Regions from separate parts of the Blautia sp. CAG:257 genome, predicted to be linked through region 2. Evidence: predicted binding sites of a transcription regulator. Region 2 holds the regulator's gene; the other holds the start of a gene.

Region 1 (8,113 bases), on a different contig from region 2:
AAGCTCAACGGCCTGTCCCTGATAGCTCAGATTTCCGCTTCCCAGATTCAGGACAGCGCCTCTGTGTTCCAGAAGGTTCCCACTGTTTCCAAAGGAATATGTTCTTCTCAGTATGGCCTGAACCTTTGCAGAAAGGACCTCCAGATTAAAGGGCTTGGCAACAAAATCGTCTGCTCCTCTGGTCATTGCCATAACCATATTCATGTCATCTGCCGCAGAGGAAAGAAAAATAACAGGAACCTGCGATACCCGGCGGATTTCTTCACACCAGTGAAATCCGTTAAAATACGGAAGCTTCAGATCCAGAAGCACCAGATGAGCTTCGGATCGCACAAATTCTCCCATAATATCCCTGAAATCCTCCGCTGCCGTTACCTGATATCCCCAGGATTCCAGATGTTTTTTTATCAGAGAACAGAGCATCTCGTCATCTTCTGCGAGAAATATCCTGTACATTAAAGCTCCTCGTCCACATACTTCTGTATGTTGGATGCATTTACATATTTTTTCAGATGCTCTCCGTCTGTGATCACCAGGGTAGGCGCCTGCATAATGCCGAACTGTCTCGCCATATCCGGGTTCTTTTCTGCGTCAATGATCTCCAGCTCCTCACCCTCCAGCATTTTTTTCGCCATACGGCAGTTCGGGCAGGTGCTTGTGGTAAACAGATATTTATGGGTTTCCACAGGCTGTACTTTTACATCGTCCTCAGTCATTGTCACTACACTTGTGTGAACCTTTTTCAGGGAAGAATGCACAACATCATAAAGGGTTCTGTTTTTATATTCCTGAGCCTTTCCGTCATTCCAGTTCTGGACCGGACGGTAATAGCCTGTAATACGGCTGTATACCTCAGCCTTTTTGCCGCATTTCGGACAGGTAAAGTGTTCTCCGCTGAGATATCCGTGCTCGCTGCATACAGAGTAAGTAGGAGAAATCGTATAATAAGGCAGCTTATAATTTTCTGCGATTTTCCGCACAAGAGAAGCGGCGGCCTTCCAGTCAGGAAGCTTTTCTCCCAGAAATCCGTGGAATACTGTTCCTGATGTATAAAGGGTCTGAAGCTCATCCTGGATATCAAGAGCGTCAAAAATATCCGAACTGAATTCAACCGGAAGATGAGAGCTGTTTGTATAATACGGGGTATCGCCCTCTTTTCCTGCTGTTTTAATGTCAGGCCAGCGTTTTCTGTCATGCTTGGCAAGCCTGTATGCTGTGGACTCCGCCGGTGTTGCCTCCAGATTAAACAGCTCGCCCTGATACTGCTCCTGATAATCGGAGAGCCGGTTTCTCATATGCTCCAGAACTTCTTTTGTAAACTTCTGGGTACGCTCATCTGTCATATCACAGCCCAGCCATCTTGCATTCAGCCCCGCCTCGTTCATTCCCACAAGACCGATCGTGGAAAAGTGATTGTCAAAGCTTCCCAGATACCTCTTTGTGTAAGGATAAAGTCCCTCATTTAAAAGTCTGGAGATCACCTGTCTCTTGATATGCAGAGATCTTGCCGCAATGTCCATCATATGGTCCAGTCTGCGGTAAAACTCTTCCGGATTTCTTGACTGATAGGCGATTCTCGGCATATTAATGGTAACCACCCCTACAGACCCCGTGCTTTCTCCTGAGCCGAAAAAGCCGCCACTTTTTTTGCGAAGCTCACGAAGATCCAGACGGAGACGGCAGCACATGCTGCGGATATCACTTGGCTTCATATCACTGTTAATATAATTGGAAAAATACGGCGTTCCGTATTTTGCTGTCATTTCAAAAAGAAGCTGATTATTCAGAGTATCTGACCAGTCAAAATCCTTTGTAATAGAATAGGTGGGAATCGGATACTGGAAACCTCTTCCATTGGCATCTCCCTCGATCATGGTTTCGATAAAGGCGCGGTTTACCATATCCATTTCTTTTTTGCAGTCCTTATATTTAAAATCCATTTCCTTTCCGCCAACAATTGCAGGCAGCTCTGCCAGATCATCCGGGACTGTCCAGTCAAGAGTGATATTGGAAAACGGAGCCTGTGTTCCCCAGCGGCTTGGAGTGTTGACGCCATAAATAAAGGATTCAATGCATTTTTTCACCTCACGGTAAGACAGCTTATCTGCTTTGACAAAGGGCGCAAGATAAGTATCGAAGGAAGAAAATGCCTGAGCTCCCGCCCATTCATTCTGCATGATCCCCAGGAAATTGACCATCTGATTACAGAGTACGCTTAAATGCTTTGCCGGAGCAGAAGTAATCTTGCCTTCAATACCTCCAAGCCCCTCCTGGATCAGCTGTTTTAAGGACCAGCCTGCACAGTAGCCTGTCAGCATGGAAAGATCATGGATGTGAATATCCGCATTTCTGTGAGCGTCTGCAATCTCATTGTCATAGATCTCAGACAGCCAGTAATTGGCAGTGACAGCTCCGGAATTGCTGAGGATCAGACCTCCTACTGAATAAGTAACTGTAGAGTTCTCTTTTACGCGCCAATCCTCCACCTTTACATAACTGTTTACTATTTCTTTGTAGTCCAGGATCGTGGATTTCATATTTCGGATTTTTTCCCTCTGCTTGCGGTAAAGAATATACGCCTTTGCCACATCGCTGTAGCCGGCCTGGATCAGAACGTTCTCCACACTGTCCTGAATATCCTCCACAGTGACCCTGTCATCCTGAATCTTATCCTGAAAATCAGCTGTCACACGCAGCGACAGAAGATCGATCATATCCTTGCTGTAATTCTTTTCTTTTGCATCAAATGCTCTGCTGATAGCAGACGAAATTTTAGCCATCTGAAATTCAGCAATTTCCCCATCACGTTTTACTACCTGAAACATAAGTCCTTCTTCCTCCCTTGCTTTGCTCGCTCTTATTTTCTGCTGATAGATTACATTGTAGCAAAGGTCACAGGTTCCGTCAACCGCAAAAACCACCATATATTGTGCGATCATACCTTTCACACTCTATATGATGGTTCTGTTTTCCTGTATTTACAGGCTTTCCGATGTTTTTCAAAACCCGGAAATTTATTTTTTTATACAAATGTGACCTGCCCTGTTATCCAGGACAGCCAAAATTACAGCGCTCCTGTTACAATCAGCCCCGGGGCATAACATTCACAAAAAACTCCGCAGGAATTTTTGCCTGGACAAAAATTCCGTCCTCTCTGTATTCCTCAGAGAGAAGCTGTCCGTATTCCCGGATCATCTGGATTTTTCCGGCTTCTTTATAAGCATACAGCTCCTCAATATAAATCTGGCTTTCTGCCAGAAGCCGGGATAACAGCTCTCTTAACTCACACAGTCCCCTGCCTGTTCTGGCAGAACATTTTACCGTATAGTCTGCCCGCAGATCACGCAGCTCTGAATCAGGCACAAGGTCCTGTTTATTCAGAAGTGTAATGATCTTTTTCCCGGAAACACCAAGCTCCTTCAGAGTTTCATAAACTACCTGCATCTGTGTTTCAGCCCGTGGATTGGAAGCGTCTACCACATGGATGATGTAATCTGCATATTTCGCCTCTTCCAATGTACTTTTAAAGGCTTCCACCAGATGATGAGGAAGCTTTCTGATAAACCCTACGGTATCTGTCAGAAGGATCTGCTGTCCGTCATCAAGCTCCATTACTCTTGTTGTGGGATCAAGGGTTGCAAAAAGTTTATCCTCCGCCTGCACTCCTGCTCCGGTGAGAGTGTTCAGAAGCGTAGACTTTCCTGCATTGGTATACCCCACAATAGCAGCGGTCTTCAGTCTTCCCTTTGATCTGCTGCCGCGGATCAGCTCACGGTGTTTTTCCACCTGTACCAGCTCCGCTTTCAATGCCGAGATTCTGGTGCGGATAAGACGTCTGTCCGTCTCCAGCTTTTTCTCGCCGGGTCCCCTTGTTCCAATACCTCCGCCCAGTCTGGACAGGGAATCTCTTAATCCTACCAGACGTGCGGACCGGTAACGGAGCTGAGCAAGCTCCACCTGGATCTTGCCTTCGCTGGTCACTGCTCTTCCCGCAAAAATATCCAGAATCAGCAGCGTTCTGTCCATAACCTTACATTCCAGCTCCCGCTCCAGATTATTCAGCTGCGACGGTGAAAGCTCATCATCACAGATAATTCCGTTTGCATCAAGAGCAGTCAGGAGATTTTTCACTTCCTGAATTTTGCCTTTTCCGATATAGGTTCCCGGATGTACTGCTTCTCTGTTCTGAATGACCTTTGTCGCAGTTTCTGCTCCTGCAGTTTCTGCCAGCTCCTGAAGCTCGTCCAGGGATGCCTCCACATCATCTCCGATATCAGTCTGCACCCCTACAAGGATCACCCGCTCCTGAATTTCCTTAAAATCATACAACTGCATATCAACCCTCCCAGGATGTCTGTTCTTCTGCCGAAGCTGTGTCCTGTCCTTCTTCCGGGGCAGGTTCCTCTACATTTTCCTGCGCGATCCTGGACTGGAGAAATTCCAGTTCCTTCTTTGCTTCCTGGTCATCGGGATACATTTTCATATACTCCTGAGCCTTTGAAAAAGCGGTGTTAAAGTCAAGCTGTTTCTCATATGCAACAATTTCATTAAATAAAAGCTCCTGCATCTCGTCTGTATCTGCAGCCTCAAGTCCGCTGGCAATATTTACCAGTGCGCTCTGATAATCTCCGTCTGCTATATCACACAGAGCCAGCCCGTTGTATCCCTCTGCCTTACGGCTTTCTTCTGCATTCAGATAATCCTGATACATGGATCTGGCTGCAGCAGTATCATTCTGGGCAAAACATACCATTCCCAGCAAAGAGAGTGCCTCCACGCTTCCCTTTTCAGAAGCCTTTGTCAGTTCGTTCCTGGCATTTTCATAATCCTGCATATAGTAATAAATACGGCCCCGCTCGCAGTAATCTTCTGCATTCCCGGGCTCAGTTTTCAGAATTGCTTCCAGATACCGTGTCCCGTCAGCCTCCATGCCTCTGCTCTGGTAGGCTTCGTAAATCTGAAGAGCCATGTCATAATCGGCTTTCTCTCCGTATGCCTGTTCAAAATTTGATGCCGCCTCATCATAGGCATCCATTGCAAGCGCCACACAGCCTGTTAAAAAATACAGATCTGCATTCATGGAATAATCAGACGCCAGAGCCTGACAGTCTGCCATGGCATCATCCGGAAGCCCTGCTTTCAGCTGTGCAGTTGCACGGTATGCAAGCAGATCCTGCCTTATGGATTTTTTTACCCGGTTCTGTGACAGCGCCTGAGTAAAGCTCTCCACAGCTCCCTGATAATCTCCCAGGCGCAGTTTTGCGATTCCTGCGCCTCTCAGAGACTCCGCCGTCTTATAGCTGTAGGAAACAGAAGTCTCATAACCTGTCAGCGCTTCCTGATAACTTCCCTGCTCCAGATTTTCTTCTGCCTGCCTGTAAGTATTCTGTTTTTCACCCCCGCAGCCTGTAAGGAGAGACGCTCCTATACAGACTGCCAGTATCCGTCCGATTTTTCCTGTTTTCATGTATATCCTTTTTATTCTACAATAAGCCCTTCGGCTTCGATCACCTTTACCACATTGTCCACATGTTCCGCACAGATCTCTTCGGTTCCCGCTTCTACCATAACGCGGATCAGAGGCTCTGTTCCGCTTTCTCTCACAAGAATGCGTCCGTCTGTGCCAAGCGCTCTGGCAGCTGCCTCCACAGCCTCTTTTACCTTTGGATTTTCTCTGGCTGCCACTTTGTCTGCAACGCGTACATTTCTCAGGATCTGCGGGTAAACCTTCATTTCTTTTGCAAGATCACAAAGTGTTGTCTTTTTCTCCACGCAGGCCTCCATCAGCATCAGAGAGGTAAGGATTCCGTCTCCGGTTGCTGAATATTTGCTGAATATAATATGTCCGGACTGCTCTCCTCCAATACTGTAATTGTTTTCCAGCATATTTTCCGCAACATATTTATCGCCTACCGCTGTCTGCTCATAGCTGATCCCCTCGCGCTCCAGAGCCTTATAAAGTCCCATATTTGACATAACTGTAGTGACTACTGTATTTCCGTTCAGCCTTCCCTGCTCTCTCAGGTATTTGCCGCATACGTACATGATCTTGTCGCCGTCGATAATGTTTCCTCTGTGATCCACAGCAATACAGCGGTCTGCATCGCCGTCATAGGCAAAGCCCACATCCAGACCTTTTTCCACAACAAATCTCTGAAGCACCTCAATATGGGTAGAACCGCAGTTGGTATTAATGTTTGTTCCATCCGGGTCATTATTGATCACATAGGTTTTTGCACGGAGAGCGTCAAACACACTTTTTGCAATTGCAGATGAGCTTCCGTTGGAGCAGTCCAGACCCACACGGATATTCTTGAAATCACGGCATGGAATAGAGATCAGATAGCCGATATAACGGTTTCTTCCTGAGGCAAAATCCACAGTTCTTCCAATATCCTCTCCGGTTGCCAGAGGCAGCTCTTCCAGCTTTCCGTCCAGATAAGCCTCGATCCTTGCCTCTACCTCGGCTTCGATCTTCTGTCCGTTTCCATTCAGAAGCTTGATTCCATTGTCATAAAAAGGATTGTGGCTTGCAGAGATCATGATTCCACAGTCAAAGTCTTCTGTACGGACCACATAAGAAACGCTGGGAGTTGTGGTTACATGAAGAAGATATGCATCTGCACCGGAAGCAGTCAGACCTGCTACCAGAGCATATTCAAACATATAGCTGCTTCTTCTTGTGTCCTTTCCGATTACGATCTTTGCCTTATGGTCGCGTCCATAGTACCATCCCACATAACGTCCTACTTTAAAAGCATGATCTACAGTAAGCTGTACATTTGCTTCGCCGCGAAAGCCGTCTGTTCCAAAATATTTTCCCATAATAATTCCTCCTTGAAGTCCATTGTGCCGACACAACGGGAAACTGCTTATTTATAAAGTGTCTCCGGATAAACGCCCTCTTTTGCAAGTCTGTCAAAAGCAGCGATCACCACTTCTTTGTCTTCCTGATAGGTCACCCCAAACCAGGTATCCTTTGTATCCAGTACATCAACCTTTGCTTTTCCTTCCTTGATCAGACGGTCGATCATCTCCGGAAGAAGATATTCTTTTCTAATATCAGCTGCGTCAAGATTCTGAAGAAACTCCACAAAGCCCTTTTCCAGCACGTCCATAAATGCAGGAGTCAGTCCCCACATATTCATGGAAACAAGGCTGTTTACATCCAGCTCTTCTGCTGTTCCGTCTGCGTTTCTGGATTCTGCCCCGTTCTCAGTCTTATAAATATCATGAGTCTCTGTTACGCCTGTAAGCGCTCCGTTTTCAATGTGGCAGACGCCTCTGGTTACGCTTCCGTTATCGCTGAGGGTATTTCCAAGACGGAATCCGGCCATACAGATATGAAGAAGTCCATCCTCCGGCTGCTCCTGCACCAGATAGTCATGTACTTTTACATATGCTTCTTTTCCATAATAATCATCTGCATTAATTACCATAAACGGCTCGGACAGAACATTCTTTGCCGCAAGAACTGCCTGACCTGTTCCCCATGGCTTTGTTCTGTCAGCCGGCTTCTCAAAGCCGTCCGGAAGATCTTCCAGTGACTGAAACGCATACTCAACTTCTGTGATCTGTTCAATTTTATTGCCGATCACAGCGCGGAATTCCTCTTCCAGATCCTTTCTGATAATAAAGACAACCTTATTAAATCCTGCTTCCAGAGCATCGTAAATGGAATATTCCATAATGATCTCCCCGTTTGGTCCCACAGGAGCAAGCTGTTTGATTCCTTTTCCAAAGCGGCTTCCGATTCCGGCAGCCATGATTACCAGTGCTGTTTTTTTCATTTCATTCTCCTCCATATATCTATATATTGGTATTCCTGTATTTTACCTTTTATAAGGTTCCATACTGTAATACTTTTTTATCACTTTATCTCCTAAGCTTCCTCATTGTTGAGATTTGCCAGTTTTGCCGCCTGATCAGCCGCGATCAGACTGTCTATGATCTCGCTGAGATCTCCGCCCAGAATGCTGTCCAGACGGTGCAGGGTGAGCTTGATCCTGTGGTCTGTCACACGTCCCTGAGGGAAATTATAAGTACGGATCTTCTCAGAACGGTCTCCTGTTCCGATCTGACTTCTTCTGGCCTCAGCCTCTGCATCATGCTG
Region 2 (8,113 bases):
GGACAAAAACCTTTGCAGTGCTGGGAATTCTGGCAGTGATTGCTTTTCTTCTTACTTTTATCGGAACCAAGGAGAGAGTACATTCTGTTGCAGAGATCAGCGGAGAAGCAGAGCCGGTTTCCTTTGCGGAAGGAATCAGATCTCTGTTTGCAAATAAATACTGGATCATGATGACCTGTGTTCTGGCATTATTTTTCCTGTATTATGCAGTAAACGGAGGAACAACTGTCTATTATGCAAAGGATATCCTTGGCGATAAAAATCTGGTAAGTACAATCAACGGAATTTACAATGCCATTCAGATTGCGGCAATGTTTTTTATTGCAGGACTTGTAAAGAAATTCGGAAAAAGAAATGTATTCTCTCTGGGTCTGATTCTGTCAGCTGTTGGAATGCTGGTTCTGGAATTTGGCGGAAGCACCATGCCGGTGATCGTAATTTCCAGTGTGATCCGTGGAATTGGAAATGCCTGCGGAGGAGCGACAATCTGGGCAATGGTTTCTGACACCATTGATTATGGCGAGTGGAAAACCGGACACCGTACAGAGGGACTGGTAAACAGCGCCTGCAGCTTTGGTTACAAAATCGGAAACGGCATAGGATCTGCTCTTCTGGGTATTATCCTTGAGATCGGCGGATACGTGGGAGAAGCGGCAGTACAGTCATCTTCCGCACTGTTTTCTATCAGACTCTGTTTTGTGTGGATTCCTATTGTTGTGTTTATTGCCTGCTTTGTGATTTTGCGATTCTATAATCTGGATAAAGAATTTGACGGCATTATCCGTGATCTTCATGAGAGAGCTGCCGGCAGATAAGTATACAGGAGGACGTAAAAAATGATTCAGAATCCGATTCTTCCGGGATTTCATGCAGATCCGTGTATCTGCAGAAAAGGAAATGATTTTTATATTGCAGTATCTTCTTTTGAATGGTTTCCGGGAATTCCCATTTACCATTCCAGAGATATGAAAAACTGGGAGCTTTATTCCCATGCGCTTCAGAATGACAGGGAGCCGGATCTCAGAATGCTTCCAAGCGCAAAGGGTATCTGGGCGCCGTGCCTGACCTACTGTGAGGCAGACGAGCTTTTTTATGTGGTATACGGTGTTATGAATTCCATGAATGCACGATATTTTGATGTGGATAATTATCTTATTACCGCAAAGGATCCCAAAGGTCCCTGGAGTGAGCCGGTTTATCTTCATTCTACCGGGTTTGATGCCTCTATGTTCCATGACGATGATGGAAAAAAATATATCGTGGCCCTTGACTGGGAAACAAGGACAGCTTATGAAAAACCCGGGCCTATCAATATCGTAGAGTATGATCCGGAGAAAAAAACTATTGTGGGTATGCCAAAAGCTTTCTGGAGAGGAGGCACGGACAGAGGATGTATAGAAGCACCTCATCTGACAAAGCGTGGGGATTATTACTATATTATGTGCGCAGAGGGCGGCACCGGTTATTATCACAGCGTAACTATGGGCAGGTCAAAAAATATTTGGGGACCCTATGAGCCGGATCCCTGCAATCCGATTTTAACATCAAGTCCCGGAGATTTTAATGAACGGTCAGACTGGGATCATTTAAAACCCAGGTATTATAATCCGGACAGTGTGCTTCAAAAATCCGGTCATGCCAGCTATGTAGATCTGCCGAACGGAGAGACCTGGATGGTTCATCTGACTGCGCGTCCGTTTGTGCCTGAGCTTCGCTGTACTCTTGGAAGAGAAACTGCCATTCAGCGTATGAAGTGGACTGAGGATGGATGGCTTCGTATGGAGAATGGCGGCAATATGGCTCAGGAGTTTGTTCAGGAAAGTACTCTTCCTGAGAGCCCGGCAAGTAAGCTTCCGGCTCATGATGATTTTGACGGTGAAACTCTTCAGATCGGTTATTATGCGCCGCGAATTGATCCGGCAGGCTTTGTGGATCTTACCTCAAGACCGGGATGGGCGAGACTTCGGGGACAGGAATCCGGATGCTCCTTAAACCAGGTGAGCCTTCTTGCAAGAAAGCTTACCAGCGTGCAGGCCCGCATTACCACAAAGCTTGATTTTACACCTCTTTCCTATCAGCATACGGCAGGATTGATCCTCTATTATGACAATATGAATTTTATTTACCTTTATAAATATTTCAGCGATACTCTGGGACATGGGGCTGTTTCCGTACTTCAGGTGGAAAACGGCGAAAAAAAGGAGTTCAGTGATGCCCGGACCTTTGTGGAGGATGGCTGTGAAATTTATATGCGTCTGCAGATCAACGGCAGAAAATCTCAGTTCCGGTGGTCCCTGGATGGGGAACATTATACAGAGATCGGTCCCTGCTTTGACACCAGTAAATTTTCTGATGAGTATTCACAGTTTGGGGAATTTACAGGGGCTTTTGTGGGAATTACCTGCGGTGACCGCATGATGCATTGTCACACAGCAGATTTTGACTTTTTTGATTATGAGGCAGATGAAACTGCGGCAGTAGAATAAAGGGAGGCAGGAATTATGGTAAAAAGAAAAGTAAAACTGGTTAATATCAGCGATGTGGAGAGCTTTAATGCAATCTGTTCGAAGTTTGACTGTGATATGGATCTTTCCAGTGGAAAATATTATGTGAATGCAAAATCCATTATGGGAATTTTCAGCCTTGACCTGGATTTGCCTCTGGAGCTTATGGCAGATACAGAGGATGAGGCAGCTGTAGAAGAAGCATTCCGGGAATTTATCTGTTAAAAGAGGAGAGGTAAAATGTTTATAAAAGGTGTAAATCTTGGAAACTGGCTGGTTCTGGAAAAATGGATGAGTCCTGCTTTATTTGAGGGTACGGATGCGGAGGATGAATACTGGCTTCCCCGTAAGCTTTCACGGGAGGTTTATGAGGCAAGGATTAAAATCCATCGTTCAGAATATATTACAGAAAGAGATTTTGTGACCATTAAGGCAATGGGAATGGAGGCTGTCCGTATCCCGGTTCCATATTTTGTATTTGGGGACAGAGAACCCTTTACAGGCTGCATAAAGGAACTGGATAAGGCTTTTAACTGGGCGGAAAAGTATGGGCTTACCATTCTTCTTGACCTTCATACAGCGCCTCTTGGGCAGAATGGCTTTGACAACGGAGGTATCTGCGGCGTGTGCAGATGGTCGAAAAGTCCAGAGGAAGTGGAATTTGTGCTTTCTGTTCTGGAACGTCTGGCAGAAAGATACGGAAACAGAAAAGGGCTCTGGGGAATCGAGGCCATTAATGAGCCGGTTATGGATCGCGCCTGGAAATTATTTGATGTGCCAAACCGTTATCCGGCGGCAGATAAAGACATGGCAGAAGGCTCCGGCCCTTGCACACTGGAATTTCTGAAGGATTTTTATGTGAGAGCCTATGACAGAATGAGGAAATTCCTTCCGGAAGAAAAATACGTAGTGATCCATGACGGGTTTGAGCTTCTTGCCTGGAAGGATTTTATGCAGGAAGAAAAATATGTGAATGTGGTTCTTGACACCCACCAGTATCTGATGATGGCAGAAGCTGAGGGCTGTGAACAGAACGTGGAGGCGTATCAGGAATATATCCGGGAGCATTATGAAAAAGAAATTCAGGAGATGGAGCAGTATTTTCCAGTGATCTGCGGAGAATGGTGCCTGTTTAATTCTTATGCCTGCGGCTGCGATACAAAAGGCGGCAGGAGTGTACTTAACGGTGAGGAAGGAAGCCAGAAGGAAGCTCTGGGAGTACAGGAGAAAAAGCAGATTTATCAGGCTGTGGCAGAGGCTCAGTTAAATGCCTGGAAAAAAGGAAGCGGATATTTTTACTGGAGCTACAAGCTTCTTACAGATACGGTAAACGAAAAAGGCTGGATCGGATGGGACAGCTGGGATTTGGGAAGATGTGTGGATTTCGGATGGTTTCCGACTGAGGAAAAAGATAACCGGGAATAAAAAATACAGGAATTTACAGGATTTAATCTATCAGAAACCGCCTGATAGAATTTATAAAAACAGGATCAGAAAAACAGAATCCCCTTAAACAGACAGGGCAATGAACCCAGGTCTGTTTAAGGGGATTTTTATCTCCTGCGGATTATGGTTCCATAAATTTTTTCAGCTCTTCCATAAAGGTACTGACATCCTTAAATTCTCTGTATACGGAGGCGAAACGAACATAAGCAACTGCGTCCAGCGCCTGTAAGTGTTCCATGACGATCTCGCCGATCTGATTGCTGGAAATTTCTCTGTCAGCCCGGTCAAAGATTTCTCCCTCTATAGAATCCATGATCTCTTCTATTTTTTCTACCGGAATAGGCCGTTTATAGCAGGCGCGGAGAATCCCGTCCTGAACTTTGCTGCGGCTGTAGGGTTCACGGTTCTGGTCTTTTTTTATAACGCTTAACGGAATGGTTTCTACCTTTTCGTAAGTAGTAAAGCGCTTTCCGCATGATTCACACATACGTCTTCTTCTGATGGAATTGGTGTCTTCTACAGGTCTGGAATCTACAACTCTGGTATTGTCCCGACCACAAAACGGACATTTCATGGCATTGTCCCCTTTCTATCCAGTTGAGCAGAGATATGCAAAACCTTCCAAACCCTGCTGTTATGGGCACATTATACTATAATTTTACTTTTTATGTCAACAAATGGAAATGCATAATCTGGCGTTTTTTTACATATATTTGAGAAAAAACGGTTGCTGTTATGCGCTTATGTGAGCTGAAACAAAAAGAAATCATTAATACCTGCACCTGCCGATGCCTGGGATGTCCCATTGATGTGGAATTTGACTGTAAGACCGGCCAGATCACAGCGCTGGTGGTTCCCGGACCGGGAAGGCTGTGCAGCTTTTTTGGAAGAGAAAGCGAGTATGTGATCCCCTGGAAATGTATCTGCCAGATTGGGGATGATATCATTCTGGTCCAGATCCAGGAGGAAAAATGTTTTCGCAAAGAACACCTGACATAAGCTGTCAAGGGCTTATATTTTTTATATTTTTCCGAAAAAAGTATATTTCTCCTTGTCTCTGAGAAAGCTTTTAATAAGCAAAAGAGAGAAGGAGGATGTTTCGATGGCGCTTAATAAAGTAGAAATCTGTGGAGTAAATACCTCTGAGCTTCCTGTTTTGAAGCCCGAGGAAAAGGAGGAATTGTTCCGCAGGATCAAGGAGGGAGACAAAGAAGCAAGAGAGCAGTACATCAAAGGAAATTTAAGACTTGTATTAAGTGTGATCAGACGGTTTCAGAACAGCAATGAAAATGCAGACGATCTGTTTCAGATCGGATGTATCGGACTGATGAAAGCCATTGATAATTTTGATACAACACTGCAGGTTAAATTTTCTACCTATGCAGTGCCTATGATCATTGGAGAAATACGAAGATATTTAAGAGATAATAACAGTATCCGCGTCAGCCGTTCTCTGCGGGATATTGCCTATAAGGCCATTTATGCCAGAGAAAATTATACAAAGCAGCATCTGAGAGAGCCTACGATCGCAGAAATCTCTCAGGAAACAGGAATCGAAAAGGAAATGATCGTTTATGCAATGGATGCCATCCAAAATCCGGTAAGTCTTTTTGAACCGGTGTATACAGAGGGAGGAGATACTCTTTATGTGATGGATCAGATTAGTGATAAAAAGAACAGAGAGGAAAAATGGGTGGAAAACCTTTCGCTTCGGGAAGCGCTGGAAAGACTTTCAGACAGGGAGCGGCATATTATAGAAATGCGTTTTTATGACGGGAAAACGCAGATGGAAGTGGCGGAGGAAGTAGGGATTTCTCAGGCCCAGGTCAGCCGCCTGGAAAAAAATGCGCTGAAAAGCATGAAAAACTTTTTGGGAACATAAAGAGAATAAAAACTGCCGCAGAGCAGAAGTGAGCGTTTATCAGCACTTTGCCTGCGGCAGTTTTTCGTTTATTTTATTAAGAACTGGGAGGATTAAACGATACCCTGGGCTTTCATTGCATCTACAACTTTTTCAAATCCTGCAATGTTAGCGCCTACAACGAAATTGTCTTTCATATCATAGCGCTGTGCAGCATCGTCGATCTTTTTGTAGATATCTTTCATAATGCCGTGAAGCTTTTCGTCTACTTCTTCTGCACTCCAGGAAAGTCTCATGGAGTTCTGGCTCATTTCAAGAGCTGAGGTAGCCACGCCGCCTGCATTGGATGCTTTTCCCGGAAGGAAGAGAACGCCGTTTTCCATAGCATATTCCGTAGCGTCCAGAGTAGTAGGCATATTTGCACCTTCTACAATGTATTTGCAGCCGTTTGCAATAAGAGTCTTAACAGCATCGAGGCCAAGCTCATTCTGAGTTGCACAGGGAAGGTATACATCGCATTTGATGTTCCAGATGCCAACGCCTTCGGTAAAGGATGCTCCTTCTACACGGTCAGCATATTCTCTGATACGTCCGCGTTTTACTTCTTTAATATCTTTTACAATATCAAGCTTGATACCTTCAGGATCATGGATATATCCGTTGGAGTCGCACATTGCAACAACCTTTGCGCCAAGCTGTGTCGCTTTTTCGGCAGCGTAGATCGCAACGTTTCCGGAGCCTGTGACGATTACGGTTTTTCCGCTGAGTTCATCATTGTGTGCCTTCATCAGCTCATCAAGAATGTAAACAACGCCGTAACCGGTAGCCTGAGTACGTACAAGTGATCCGCCGTAGGTAAGACCTTTTCCTGTAAGAACGCCTTCGCTGAGGTCGCGGATACGTTTGTACTGTCCGTACAGATAGCCGATCTCACGTCCGCCTACACCGATATCGCCTGCCGGTACGTCTGTGTCAGCGCCGATATATTTGCAGAGCTCAGTCATAAAGCTCTGGCAGAACGCCATAACCTCTCTGTCGGATTTGCCTTTGGGATCAAAGTTGGAACCGCCCTTGCCGCCGCCGATAGGAAGTCCTGTGAGAGAATTTTTGAAGATCTGTTCAAAGCCAAGGAACTTCAGAATGCTCTGGTTTACAGACGGATGGAAGCGAAGTCCTCCCTTGTATGGTCCGATGGCGCTGTTAAACTGTACACGATAACCTTTGTTTACCTGTACCTTTCCGCTGTCATCTACCCACGGAACACGGAAGGAAATGATTCGTTCCGGCTCTACCAGACGTTCAAGAATAGAAAGTCTGCGGTATTCTTCTTCATTTTTGTCAATGACTACCTTCAGGGAATCCAGAACTTCTTTTACTGCCTGATGGAATTCCGGTTCACCCGGGTTCTGTGCTACGACTCTTTCGTATACCTCTTCTGTGTAAGACATAATAATTCCTCCTCATCCATTTTTATCCGAGTTTTTTGCTGTCAGATATCTGTCAGCAATGATGCTATTATACACTAAAGTGGTAAGGCTGAAAAGAGCAGTGTGAAAATTTTCTGTAAAAAATTATGGAAGAGAAGAGCCGGTTTATTGTGAAAATTTTTCCAGAAGCATTCCGGAAGCTTTTCAGAAGCGGGAATTTATTTTTGTAGACCGGAATGAAAAAAAATGGTATACTGTCAATTGAGGATATTGTTGGAACAACAATAGTAGAAAGGAATGAGGAGGGGCCTTGATTGGACAGAAGTGAAATGTGAAAGGAGAAATCATGTATGACAGGATTTAACATGAAAGTAACACCGGAGATTGAACAGCTGACAGAAATGTGTAAGGATCACAGCAGCATTGATCTGTCACTCTACGGGAAATACAATGTAAAAAGAGGACTGCGTGATATTAACGGAAAGGGTGTCCTTGCAGGGCTTACCCAGGTTTCCAATGTTCAGGCAGTGAAGGTAGTGGATGGAAAAGAAGTTCCCTGTGCAGGAAGTCTGTATTACAGAGGATATAATATCAAAGACCTGACAGCAGGATTTGTAAAGGACGATCGTTTTGGCTTTGAAGAAACTACATATCTGCTTTTATTTGGTGTGCTGCCTGATAAAAAGCAGCTGGAGGAATTTAAGCAGCTTCTTGCGAATCAGCGTTCTCTTCCGAGAAACTTTGTCCGTGATGTAGTAATGAAAGCGCCGGGAAGGGATATTATGAATGCTCTTTCCAGAAGTGTGCTGACCCTTTACTCCTATGATAATAATCCGGATGATATTTCTCTTCCGAATGTACTTCGCCAGTGCCTG

Evidence for each region. The regulator NrdR, encoded in region 2, represses ribonucleotide reductase genes. The targets are predictions, from matches to a motif close to CACAANATNTTGTG.
Region 1: the regulator NrdR is predicted to act here: its motif matches at 2,919-2,932, upstream of QVP40_RS08260 (ribonucleoside triphosphate reductase).

The regions. Positions count from the first base shown of each region.
Region 1 is NZ_HF999064.1:14,331-22,443, forward strand. Features, by position in the region: gene QVP40_RS08255 (response regulator transcription factor) at 1-456, opposite strand, end outside; gene QVP40_RS08260 (ribonucleoside triphosphate reductase) at 456-2,825, opposite strand; gene hflX (GTPase HflX) at 3,085-4,335, opposite strand; gene QVP40_RS08270 (tetratricopeptide repeat protein) at 4,337-5,467, opposite strand; gene glmM (phosphoglucosamine mutase) at 5,479-6,825, opposite strand; gene QVP40_RS08280 (nucleotidyltransferase family protein) at 6,873-7,790, opposite strand; gene prfA (peptide chain release factor 1) at 7,883-8,113, opposite strand, start outside.
Region 2 is NZ_HF998993.1:17,755-25,867, forward strand. Features, by position in the region: gene QVP40_RS01875 (MFS transporter) at 1-815, shown strand, start outside; gene QVP40_RS01880 (glycoside hydrolase family 43 protein) at 837-2,486, shown strand; gene QVP40_RS01885 (HPr family phosphocarrier protein) at 2,502-2,729, shown strand; gene QVP40_RS01890 (glycoside hydrolase family 5 protein) at 2,745-3,929, shown strand; gene nrdR (transcriptional regulator NrdR) at 4,072-4,524, opposite strand; gene QVP40_RS01900 (PRC-barrel domain-containing protein) at 4,686-4,949, shown strand; gene sigG (RNA polymerase sporulation sigma factor SigG) at 5,053-5,832, shown strand; gene gdhA (NADP-specific glutamate dehydrogenase) at 5,925-7,259, opposite strand; gene QVP40_RS01915 (citrate/2-methylcitrate synthase) at 7,589-8,113, shown strand, end outside.